DNA from 2 places in the Simplicispira sp. GW247-4R2A genome. Region 2 is predicted to be linked to the other one. Evidence: predicted binding sites of a transcription regulator. Region 2 holds the regulator's gene; the other holds the start of a gene.

Region 1 (5,021 bases), on a different contig from region 2:
TTCGGGATCGAAGAAACGGCGCTGAGCCGGCGAACAGCCACTCCCCGGACCGCCATGCAGAAAAACGACCGGAACACCTTCCGGCCGCCCACATTCCTCGACATGCAACACATGACCGTCACCAACCGCGAGACGGAGCGTGCGGAACGGCACCGTCTCCGGAAAAAATGGCCCGGTCATCGCGCTCATGCCTCCATCAACCCGGCGCGCATGGCGAGGACCGCCAGTTCGGCGGCATTGCTTGCATTGAGCTTCTGTTTGATGTGGTAGAGATGCGTTCCGACGGTACTGGCGCTGACATTGAAATCACTGGCGATATCCCCCACCGAACGCCCTTTGGCCAACTGAAGGAAAACCGCAAACTCCTTTTCGGTAAGCGTTTCAGCCGGGTCGGCGGTACCCGAGAGTTGCGCCAGCGCGACCTCCTGCGCCAGTTCCGGATCGATATAGCGCTGATTCTTCGCCACCTGCCCGACGGCCCGCAGAAACTCAGCGGGTGTACTGCGTTTACAGAGGTAGCCCAGCGCGCCGGCCTTCAGGGCGCGCACCGGGATCACCGCGTCCTGATGCGCCGAAAGTATCAGCACGCGGGCGTTGGGATAGCGGGCGCGCAGGCGCTCAAGGGCGGCCAGCCCGCCGATTCCGGGCATCGAAATATCCATCACCAGCATGTCAGGTAACAATTCGCCATACAGGCGCACGGCCTGTTCGCCAGTTTCGGCCTCACCCACTACGCAAGCCCCGGCGCCCTCAAGGAGCGCACGAAACCCCATGCGCACGATCGCGTGGTCGTCGGCGATCAGGATTTTCTGACTGGCAAGGCACAGGGTCATGGCACTTTCTCCCGGGTACTTATGGGTTGGCCGGCAACAAGACACAGAGGCGAGTACCTCCACCGGCCACGCTGTCGAAATGCAACTCACCCAACAGCGCCGCGACGCGTTCGCGCATGCCGCTCAAGCCGAGGCCGCAGCCGGAAAATTTTGATGGCGCCCCAAGGCCACGGCCGTTGTCGACCAGGCAGAGTTCGAGGCGGCATTCCCGCCCCTGTTGTAGTTGGCGCAGGTGCACATCAACGCGGCTGGCTGCCGCATGACGTGCAACGTTGGTCAGACCTTCCTGAACAATGCGCAGCAGCACCTGAGCGAAGTCGTCGCTGACGTCTTGGAGGCCCGCCTCCAGCGTCGTGCCTAGGGCAATATCGGGATAGTGCTGTTGCCAGACATCGAGATAACGCCGCAGCATTTCCTCCATGTTGACGCGCCCGCCTCTGGCATCCGGGCGCAGATGATGAAGGATATCGCGCACGCCGTCTTGCATCTGCCCAGTCACGGCAACAATGCTTTGCGCGTACCCGTTCACGACCGGATGTTCGCTGGTGCGCTGTGCAATCGCACCAGCCAGTGCACGCACGGCAGTGATGCCTTGCGCCAGCTCATCATGCAGTTCGCGAGCGATGTTGCCGCGTTCGGCCTCCAGTCGCAATTGCACGCGTTCCGTCAGCTCATGCTCGGTTTCCAGCCGCACGTTGTCATTGACCGCTTCGGCAAGGCGGTCGGCCATGCCGTTGAACGCGCAGGCCAGGCGCCCGAGTTCCGGCACCGGAAAAACCGGCAGACGCGTGTCGAAACGGCCACGTCCGGTACGGTCGAGCGCCGCCATGACCACGCCGAGCGGGCGTAGCGCGCGGCGCAGCGCAAGGCGTACCGCAAAGAACAGCGCGATGAGCGATACCACAGCCCATCCTGCTATCAAGCGCAGGTCGTCCCAGGCATCGAGTATCGCGCGCGAGGAGTCCGGATGAAGGATCAGCGTCAACGGACCCGCATTGATCAAATGGGTGGCAAATTGCGGGTCGACGATGGCCGAAAACCAGCCGGGAGCAGCGCGCCCAGCCTTGTAAACAGGCTGTGGTGACAGGTAGACCTGATTCCCGGCTCTATCGAGCACTTCCAGCGCGTTGGCGCGAATCCGCCCGACCGCCTGCACATGCGAGAGCAGCTGCTCACTGCTCCAGACCGGTGGATCGGAGCGCGCCTGGCGAGCAGCAACGTTCAGCCACTGCTGGGCGACCCGACTGGCAGCCTCGACTTCCTCGTGGATGGATTTCCGGCTTTGCGTCAGCCACAAGCTACCCAGCGCCAATACAAGCACGCCAGCGAGCGCCGTCAGCACGAAACTGATGCGGGTATGCAGACTTGGCGTAAAACGGCGCACGGTGGTTTCTCCTCTTGAGCCGACGGGGACTACCCATGAGACCGCATAGGCAACATGCTTGTCACCGGAGCATTTCCCGGCCCACTCCCATTAAGACCAATGGAATGGTGAAGACCTTCACTGGCTGCGTTGCCGATGCCCCGAAGACCCATCTATTCGGCGGTGCACGGGGCCTGAAGCAGACTTTGCCGCGCTATCCCACGGTGCAATGGCCAACAAGACAGCAAGCATCGTGCCTACCGTGCCCTGAATACCTTTAGCGGAAACCGATACAGCGTAGGCCGGAGCACTGCAGTCGCAGGGGGAAAGAATGGTGGCGGGGCGGTCACCCTACCGGCCTCGCTTGCGGAGCACCTGTCGCACTTTGGAGCAGTTGACGCCATTTGAAACAGGCGAACTGTCCAGACCTGCTGCGCCTGTAACGGCTGCAGCTTCGGCGCTCGACCGAAACTCGGGCCCACTGGGAATTAGGGCGATGCTGAATAAGTCGCTGCGATGGCGAGGATTTGCAACGCCGCAGACCGCCCGAGGGACGGATGCGCGGCGCGTGAGGGACTTAATCAGCATTGCCTTAGACGCCGTATTTCCTGGCCGGCCGGCCACAGCCTCAGGGACAAATCACCCGTCATCATTCTGGCACGCTGCTTGCTTGAGTTCTCGCCCACGGGGCTGATACTGCTTTCTGGTGGGCATCTGTTCCGCTTCGGAAATACAACCAAGGAGACGATTCGATGAAACAGACGGGCAAAAACAACAGGGTGCCGTTCGTTTTGGCACTGGCAGCTGCAGCCGTACTTGGCGCCGGCTCGCTGGGCACAGCCCAGGCGAAGGACGTGACAACTGCAGACATTCTCAACGACGCCAAGACCCCCGGAGACGTCGTGAGCTTCGGCCTCGGCACTCAGGGTCAGCGCTACAGCGCGCTGAACTCCATCAACACGAAAACCGTCAAGAACCTGACGCCCGTCTGGACCATGTCCTTCGGCGGCGAAAAACAGCGCGGTCAGGAATCGCAGCCGCTCATCAGCGACGGCAAGATGTTCGTCACCGCCTCTTACAGCCGGATCTTTGCGTTCGACGCCATGACTGGCAAGAAGCTGTGGAAGTATGAGCACCGCCTGCCCGATGGCATCATGCCTTGCTGCGACGTGGTAAACCGCGGCGCCGCACTGTACGGCAACCTGGTGATCTTCGGCACGCTTGATGCGCAACTGGTCGCGCTTGACAAAGACACCGGCAAAGTGGTCTGGAAAGAAAAGCTGGAAGACTACGCAGCCGGCTACTCTTCCACCGCAGCACCGATCATTGCCAACGGCAAGCTGATCACCGGCGTGTCCGGGAGCGAGTTCGGCGTCGTGGGTCGTATCGACGCCCGCGATCCGATGACCGGCAAGCTGTTGTGGACACGTCCGACGGTCGAAGGCCACATGGGCTATACCTTCGACAAGGACGGCAACAAGATTGAAAACGGCATCTCCGGCACAACCAACGCAACCTGGCCTGGCGATCTCTGGAAAACCGGCGGCGCATCTACCTGGAACGGCGCTACCTACGATCCGGAAACCAACCTGCTCTTCGTCGGCACAGGCAACCCGGCCCCGTGGAACAGCTGGAACCGCCCCGGCGACAACCTGTTCTCATGCTCGACCGTCGCCATCGACCCCGATACCGGCAAGATCGTCTGGCATTACCAGAACACGCCCCACGATGGCTGGGACTATGACGGCGCAAACGAATTCGTCTCCTTCAACTACAAGGATCCGAAAACCGGCAAGATCGTCAAAGCTGGCGGCAAGGCGGATCGAAACGGCTTCTTCTACGTAAACGACCGGGCCAATGGCAAGCTGCTCAACGCCTTCCCGTTCGTCCGAAAAATTACCTGGGCCAAGAAAATCGACTTGGAAACGGGCCGCCCTGTCTACAACGACGAGTCCCGTCCTGGCGATCCGGCAAAAAGTGCCGACGGCAAAGCCGGTACTGAAGCATTCGCAGCACCAGGCTTCCTTGGCGGCAAGAACCAGGAACAGATGGCATACAGCCCGCAAACCGGCCTGTTCTATGTTCCGGCCAACGAGTGGTCGATGGAGATTCACAACGAGCCCGTGGCGTACAAAAAAGGCGCTGCCTATCTGGGAGCCGGGTTCACGATCAAAGCCATCAATGACGACTACATCGGTGCCCTGCGCGCTGTCGATCCGGCCACAGGCAAGATCGTCTGGGAAAGCAAGAACTACGCCCCGCTGTGGGGTGGCGTTCTGGCTACCGGCGGCGGCCTGGTCTTCCACGGTACGCCGGAAGGTTTCCTGAAGGCACTTGATGCCAAGACCGGCAAGGAACTGTGGTCCTTCCAGACCGGTACCGGCATCGTGGCACCTCCCGTCACGTGGGAAGCGAACGGCGAACAGTTCATCGCTGTGACAGCCGGCTGGGGCGGTGCGGTTCCGCTGTGGGGCGGCGACGTTGCCAAACGCGTAAATTTCCTCGAACAAGGCGGTTCGGTATGGGTGTTCAAGCTGCACAAGTCTTGATCAGCATTTGACGCTCTGATCGACCCGAAACGGGTCGATCACTCAAAATTTGTATCAGAAAGATGCTGAAAATCGCCGCCGTGCCGCACTGCAAATCTGCGCGAAAGCTGCTGCTATCGCCATGGTCCGCGCCGTGCCCGACGGCGGTTCCGACATCTTTCATTTCTCAAGCTACTTCGAACTCACGACACCTGGCATTTTCAGCAAAACAGCTCCCTGCTCTGGCAGACGTCAGCCCGCAATGGCCTCCTCTTTGCTCATGAAGCAAATCAGCTT
Region 2 (5,021 bases):
GCTCGTCGAGGCCCCCGCCGGCAAGGTCGAGGTGATCGAGTTCTTCTGGTACAACTGCCCGCATTGCAACGAATTCGAGCCCACGCTGGAAGCCTGGCTCAAGACGCCGCCCAAAACCATGGCGTTTCGCCGCGTCCCGATCGCCTTCAACGCGAGTTTTGCCCCTCAGCAAAAGTTGTACTACGCCCTTGAAGGCTTGGGCAAGGTAGACCAACTGCAAGCCAAGGTGTTTCATGCCATTCACGTCGAGAAGCAAAATCTCTCCAAGGACGATGGCATTTTTGCCTGGATCGCCAAGCAGCCGGGCATGGATTTGGCCAAGTTCAAGGAGATGTACAACTCCTTCACAGTCTCCAATGAGGTCCGCAAGGTGTCCCAATTGCAAGACGCCTACGGCGTTGAGGGTGTTCCCTCCATGGGCGTGGCAGGGCGCTACTACACCGATGGCAGCATGGCCGGCAGCCTGACCGGAATGCTCAAAGTGGTCGAAGCGTTGGTCGCCAAAGGCTGATTTCGCAACCGGGGCTGTCTTCCCTGTAATGCCCGCGGACGCTGCGGGCATTTTTTTGCCCGTGCATGGCACAATGGTTGCAAGATTCGTGCCGCCAAAGGCCAGCAGTGTTCACCCTGCGTTGGCGTGCCCTTTACTGACACTCTTCGCATGTTCTCTCTTTTCTTGCCGTCTCCTTTTTCTCGTGTGCGACCCGTCGAGCTCATCGCATGGGTGCTCGCCGCCATGGGGGTGCTTGCCACGGCGCCGGTGTTCGCCGAGAAGGCCGATCGCAACCAGCCCATGAACATCGAGGCCGACCAGTTGCGGCACGACGAACTGCAACAGACCAGCGTGTTCACCGGCAAGGTGGTCGTGACCAAGGGCAGCATCGTGCTGCGCGGCACGCGGCTGGAGGTGCACCAGGACGCCGACGGCTACCAGTCGGGAACGGTCACCGGTGGTGCTGGTCAGCGCGCGTTTTTCCGCCAGAAGCGCGACACGGCGCCAAGCGCCCTGCAAGAGTTCATCGAGGGGGAGGCGCAAACCATCGAATACAACGGCAAGGCCGATACCGTGCGCTTCGTCCATCAGGCCGAGCTGCGCCGTTACCGGGGGGGTGATTTGAGTGATGAAATTACCGGCGACGTGATCGTCTACAACAACCTGACCGATGTATTTACCGTGGACGGCCGCAACACGGGCAAAAAGCCGGGGGACGGTACAGGGCGCGTACGGGCTGTCCTCGCGCCGCGTGACGCCGCGCCAGCAGCAGCCGCCGCTCCAGCCTCGGACGCCAACCCCCTTCTGCGTCCCAGCAACCGCCTCGGCGGCGACGCGAAGTGACGGCACCAGCGCAGGCCAGCAGTGCGACCAGCCTGCTGGAGGTGCGGCATCTGGCGAAATCCTACGGCGGCCGCAAGGTGGTCAAGGACGTGTCCCTCAGCATGCGCAAGGGCGAGGTCGTCGGACTGCTCGGCCCCAATGGCGCGGGCAAGACCACTTCGTTCTACATGATCGTGGGCCTGGTGCCCTGCGACGCGGGCGACATCTTGATCGACGGGCATTCGGTGGCGCACATGCCGATCCACCGGCGCTCGCGCCTGGGGCTGTCGTACCTGCCCCAGGAAGCCTCCATTTTCCGCAAACTCACGGTGCAGGAGAACGTGCGCGCCGTGCTGGAGCTGCAGCAGAACGAGGAGGGAAAACCGCTCGCCAAGGCGGCCATTGAAGAGCGCCTGACCGAGCTTTTGCAAGAGTTGCGCGTGGAACACCTGCGCGACTCTCCAGCGGTGGCCCTCTCGGGCGGTGAGCGCCGCCGCGTGGAGATTGCACGGGCCCTTGCCACGCAGCCGCGTTTCATTCTGCTGGACGAGCCCTTTGCCGGGATCGACCCCATCGCCGTGATCGAGATCCAGCGCATCATCGGTTTCCTGAAGGCGCGCGGTATCGGTGTCCTGATCACCGATCACAACGTGCGCGAGACGCTGGGCATCTGCGACCACGCCTTCATCATCAGCGAGGGCGAGGTGCTGGCGCAGGGCACGCCGACCGACATCGTGGACAACGCCGAAGTGCGCCGGGTGTACCTGGGCGAGCACTTCCGGATGTAGCCGTGAAACCCGGCCTGTCGCTGCGCGTCTCGCAGCATCTGGCGCTCACGCCGCAGTTGCAGCAATCCATCCGATTGCTGCAGCTCTCGACGCTGGAGCTGGGGCAGGAAGTCGACCAGATGCTCGACGACAACCCGTTTCTGGAACGCGAGAGCGACGAGGCGCCGCGCGAGGAGTTTGGCCTGCTGCAGGCCGACATGCCCGTGCAGGCTGATGATGCGCCCATCGAGAGTGCTACGTATTCGGGAGCTGAAATCCCAAGTGCAGTAAGCGCCGAGAGCCAAAATGATTCGGAATATTCCGGAGCGGATGAGCTGCTGGATTGGTCGGGCGATGGCACGTACGACCTGGCGCCTGACGATGCCGAATGGGGCGGCGACGCCCCCGCGCGCCAGCAGAGCGACCAAGGCGAAGGCGTGGGCGACGCGCTGGACCGCGCGCAGGAGCATGGCTCGCTGACCGACTTCCTGCACCGCCAGGCGCTGTCGCTGCGCCTTTCCGATATTGACCGTGCAGCGCTCTCCTTCCTGATCGAATCCTTGAACGACAACGGCTACCTGGAAGACCCCCTCGAGGAACTGGCCGCCGGTTTGGCCGGGGGCGATGCGGAGGAGGCCGAAGAACTGGTGCACCGCTTCACCGTGGCGCTCTCGCTGCTGCAAAGTCTGGAGCCCACCGGTGTCGGCGCGCGCAATCTGGCGGAATGCCTGCGCCTGCAGCTGCAGGCGCTTCGGCACGAGGAGGCGCAGCACGCCGAGACACTCGCGACCGCGCTTGCCATCTGCCAGCAGCCGCTTGACCTGCTCGCGCGGCGCGACGTGCGGCGCCTGGCCCCCCTGTGTGGCGCCAGCGAAGACGCCGTGCGTGCGGCCATGGCCCTCATTGCCAGCCTTGAACCCCGCCCCGGCCGGCGCTTTGCCAATGTGGAGCGCAATGCCATCGTCCCCGACGTGCTGGTGCGCCGTGTCGGCACAGGAGGCGCGCAGTTTTCCGTGCAGCTCAACCCCGACGTGATGCCGCGCCTGCGCGTGCACGACATTTACGCGGGCGCCCTGCGCGGCCACCGCGGCAGCGACGGCCACCACGCGCTGCAGCAGCGGCTGCAGGAGGCGCGCTGGTTCATCAAGAACATCCAGCAGCGCTTCGACACCATCCTGCGCGTCTCGCGCGCCATCGTCGAACGGCAAAAGAACTTCTTCGTGCATGGTGAACTGGCCATGCGCCCGCTGGTGCTGCGCGACATTGCCGACGAGCTGGGGCTGCACGAATCGACGATCTCGCGTGTCACCACCGCGAAATACATGGCCACGCCCCAGGGCACTTACGAACTCAAGTTTTTCTTTGGCTCGGGTCTGGGGACGGATACGGGCGGCAATGCGTCGAGCACGGCGGTGCGGGCGCTCATCAAGCAGTTCGTCGCCGCTGAGAACCCGGCCAGACCGCTTTCGGACAGCCAGATTGCCGACATGCTCAAGGAGCAGGGCATCGAATGCGCGCGCCGCACCGTGGCCAAATACCGCGAAGCGCTGAAGATCCCCACCACCACGCTGCGCAAGGCGCTGACATGAAACACCCCCTGCGGCGCTGCGCGCCATCCCCCTCTCCTGCGGGAGGGGGACGCCACCCCTGGCCCGGCAAAGCCGGTTCCACGGTGGCACTGGCGTTTGGCTGCTGGTGGCAGCGGTGGTTGCACGACGCAACAGTCATCCTATGAATCAACTTCATCTATTTCTCCCTTGCGCCGCCGGCGTCGAGGGCTTTCTGGCCGACGAGGTGCACCAAATCACTGGCCTCACCGGCAACGATTTGCTTGTGGGCCGTGGCGGCGTACTGCTGCAGGCTTCCTGGCGCGATGCGCTTTTGCTCAACCTGCACAGCCGCCTGGCGCAGCGCGTGCTGGTGCAGTTGGCCCAGGGCCTGTACCGCAACGAGAACGATATTTACGCCCTGGCGTCCGGCATTGCCTGGGAGATCTGGTTCACGCCGCGCCAGAGCTTCAAGGTGGAAGTCACGGCCCAGCACAGCCCGCTGACCAGCCTGAACTTTGCCGCGCTGCGCACCAAGGACGCGGTGGCCGACCGCTTTCGCGCCAAGGCCGGCGTGCGCCCCGACGTGGACACCCAGTGGCCCGACGTGCGCGTGCACCTGCACCTGACCACCGACGAGGCTACGGTCTACATCGACACCTCGGGTGAGCCGCTGTTCAAGCGCGGCTGGCGGAACGTCAAGGAAGGCGGAGCCAAAGGCGACGCCCCGCTCAAGGAGACGCTCGCCGCCGCCATGATCGCCGCCACCGGCTGGAATCCGATGGGCGATGCGCCCCTGCCGCTCTACGACCCGTGCTGCGGCAGCGGCACGGTGGTCATCGAAGCGGCACAAATGGCCTGCAATATTGCGCCGGGCCTGCAACGGCGCTTTGCCTTTGAGAAGCTCTTGCCATTCCAGATGCATGTCTGGGGTGCTATCAAAGAAGAAGCTGCCAGCGCAATAACCACCTGCCCTACAGGCATATTTGGCAGTGATATTTCACACCGCATGGTCGATTTTGCCGAGCACAACGCCGAGCGCGCTGGTGTCGCCCGGGCCGTGCAACTGCGCGGCGGTGACGCCCTGCAGCGCATGCCGCCCTGCGAGCAGCCGGGCGTGATGCTGCTCAACCCACCGTACGGCGAGCGCATTGCTGCGGCAGGCTCCGCCGGCCAAAACGCGCGCGAGCGTGCCCAGCAGCGCGCGCACGGGGTGGCTGTGGGGCGCGAGGCGGCGCAAGTGCAGGGCGCGGATGGGGACAGCGGCGATGGCAGCGAATTCTTCCAGCAGCTCGCCAGCCACTGGAAGAAGCATTACACGGGCTGGCAGGCGTGGATGCTCACGCCCGACCTGAAGCTCCCCGGCAAGATGCGCCTGAAGGAGTCGCGCCG

The links. The regulator sigma-54, encoded in region 2, starts transcription at its own class of promoters, with help from an activator protein. The targets are predictions, from matches to a motif close to TGGCANGNAANCTGCTTT.
Region 1: a site for sigma-54 is predicted at 2,852-2,869, ahead of AC07ZH_RS07480 (methanol/ethanol family PQQ-dependent dehydrogenase). Genes of this name have one in related genera too.

The regions. Positions count from the first base shown of each region.
Region 1 is NZ_JBWKZM010000008.1:28,517-33,537, reverse strand. It holds gene pip (prolyl aminopeptidase) at 1-189, opposite strand, end outside; gene AC07ZH_RS07490 (response regulator) at 186-833, opposite strand; gene AC07ZH_RS07485 (sensor histidine kinase) at 853-2,217, opposite strand; gene AC07ZH_RS07480 (methanol/ethanol family PQQ-dependent dehydrogenase) at 2,949-4,745, shown strand; gene AC07ZH_RS07475 (hypothetical protein) at 4,795-5,021, shown strand, end outside.
Region 2 is NZ_JBWKZM010000001.1:15,859-20,879, forward strand. It holds gene AC07ZH_RS00095 (thiol:disulfide interchange protein DsbA/DsbL) at 1-511, shown strand, start outside; gene lptA (lipopolysaccharide transport periplasmic protein LptA) at 662-1,336, shown strand; gene lptB (LPS export ABC transporter ATP-binding protein) at 1,333-2,103, shown strand; gene AC07ZH_RS00110 (RNA polymerase factor sigma-54) at 2,106-3,671, shown strand; gene AC07ZH_RS00115 (THUMP domain-containing class I SAM-dependent RNA methyltransferase) at 3,814-5,021, shown strand, end outside.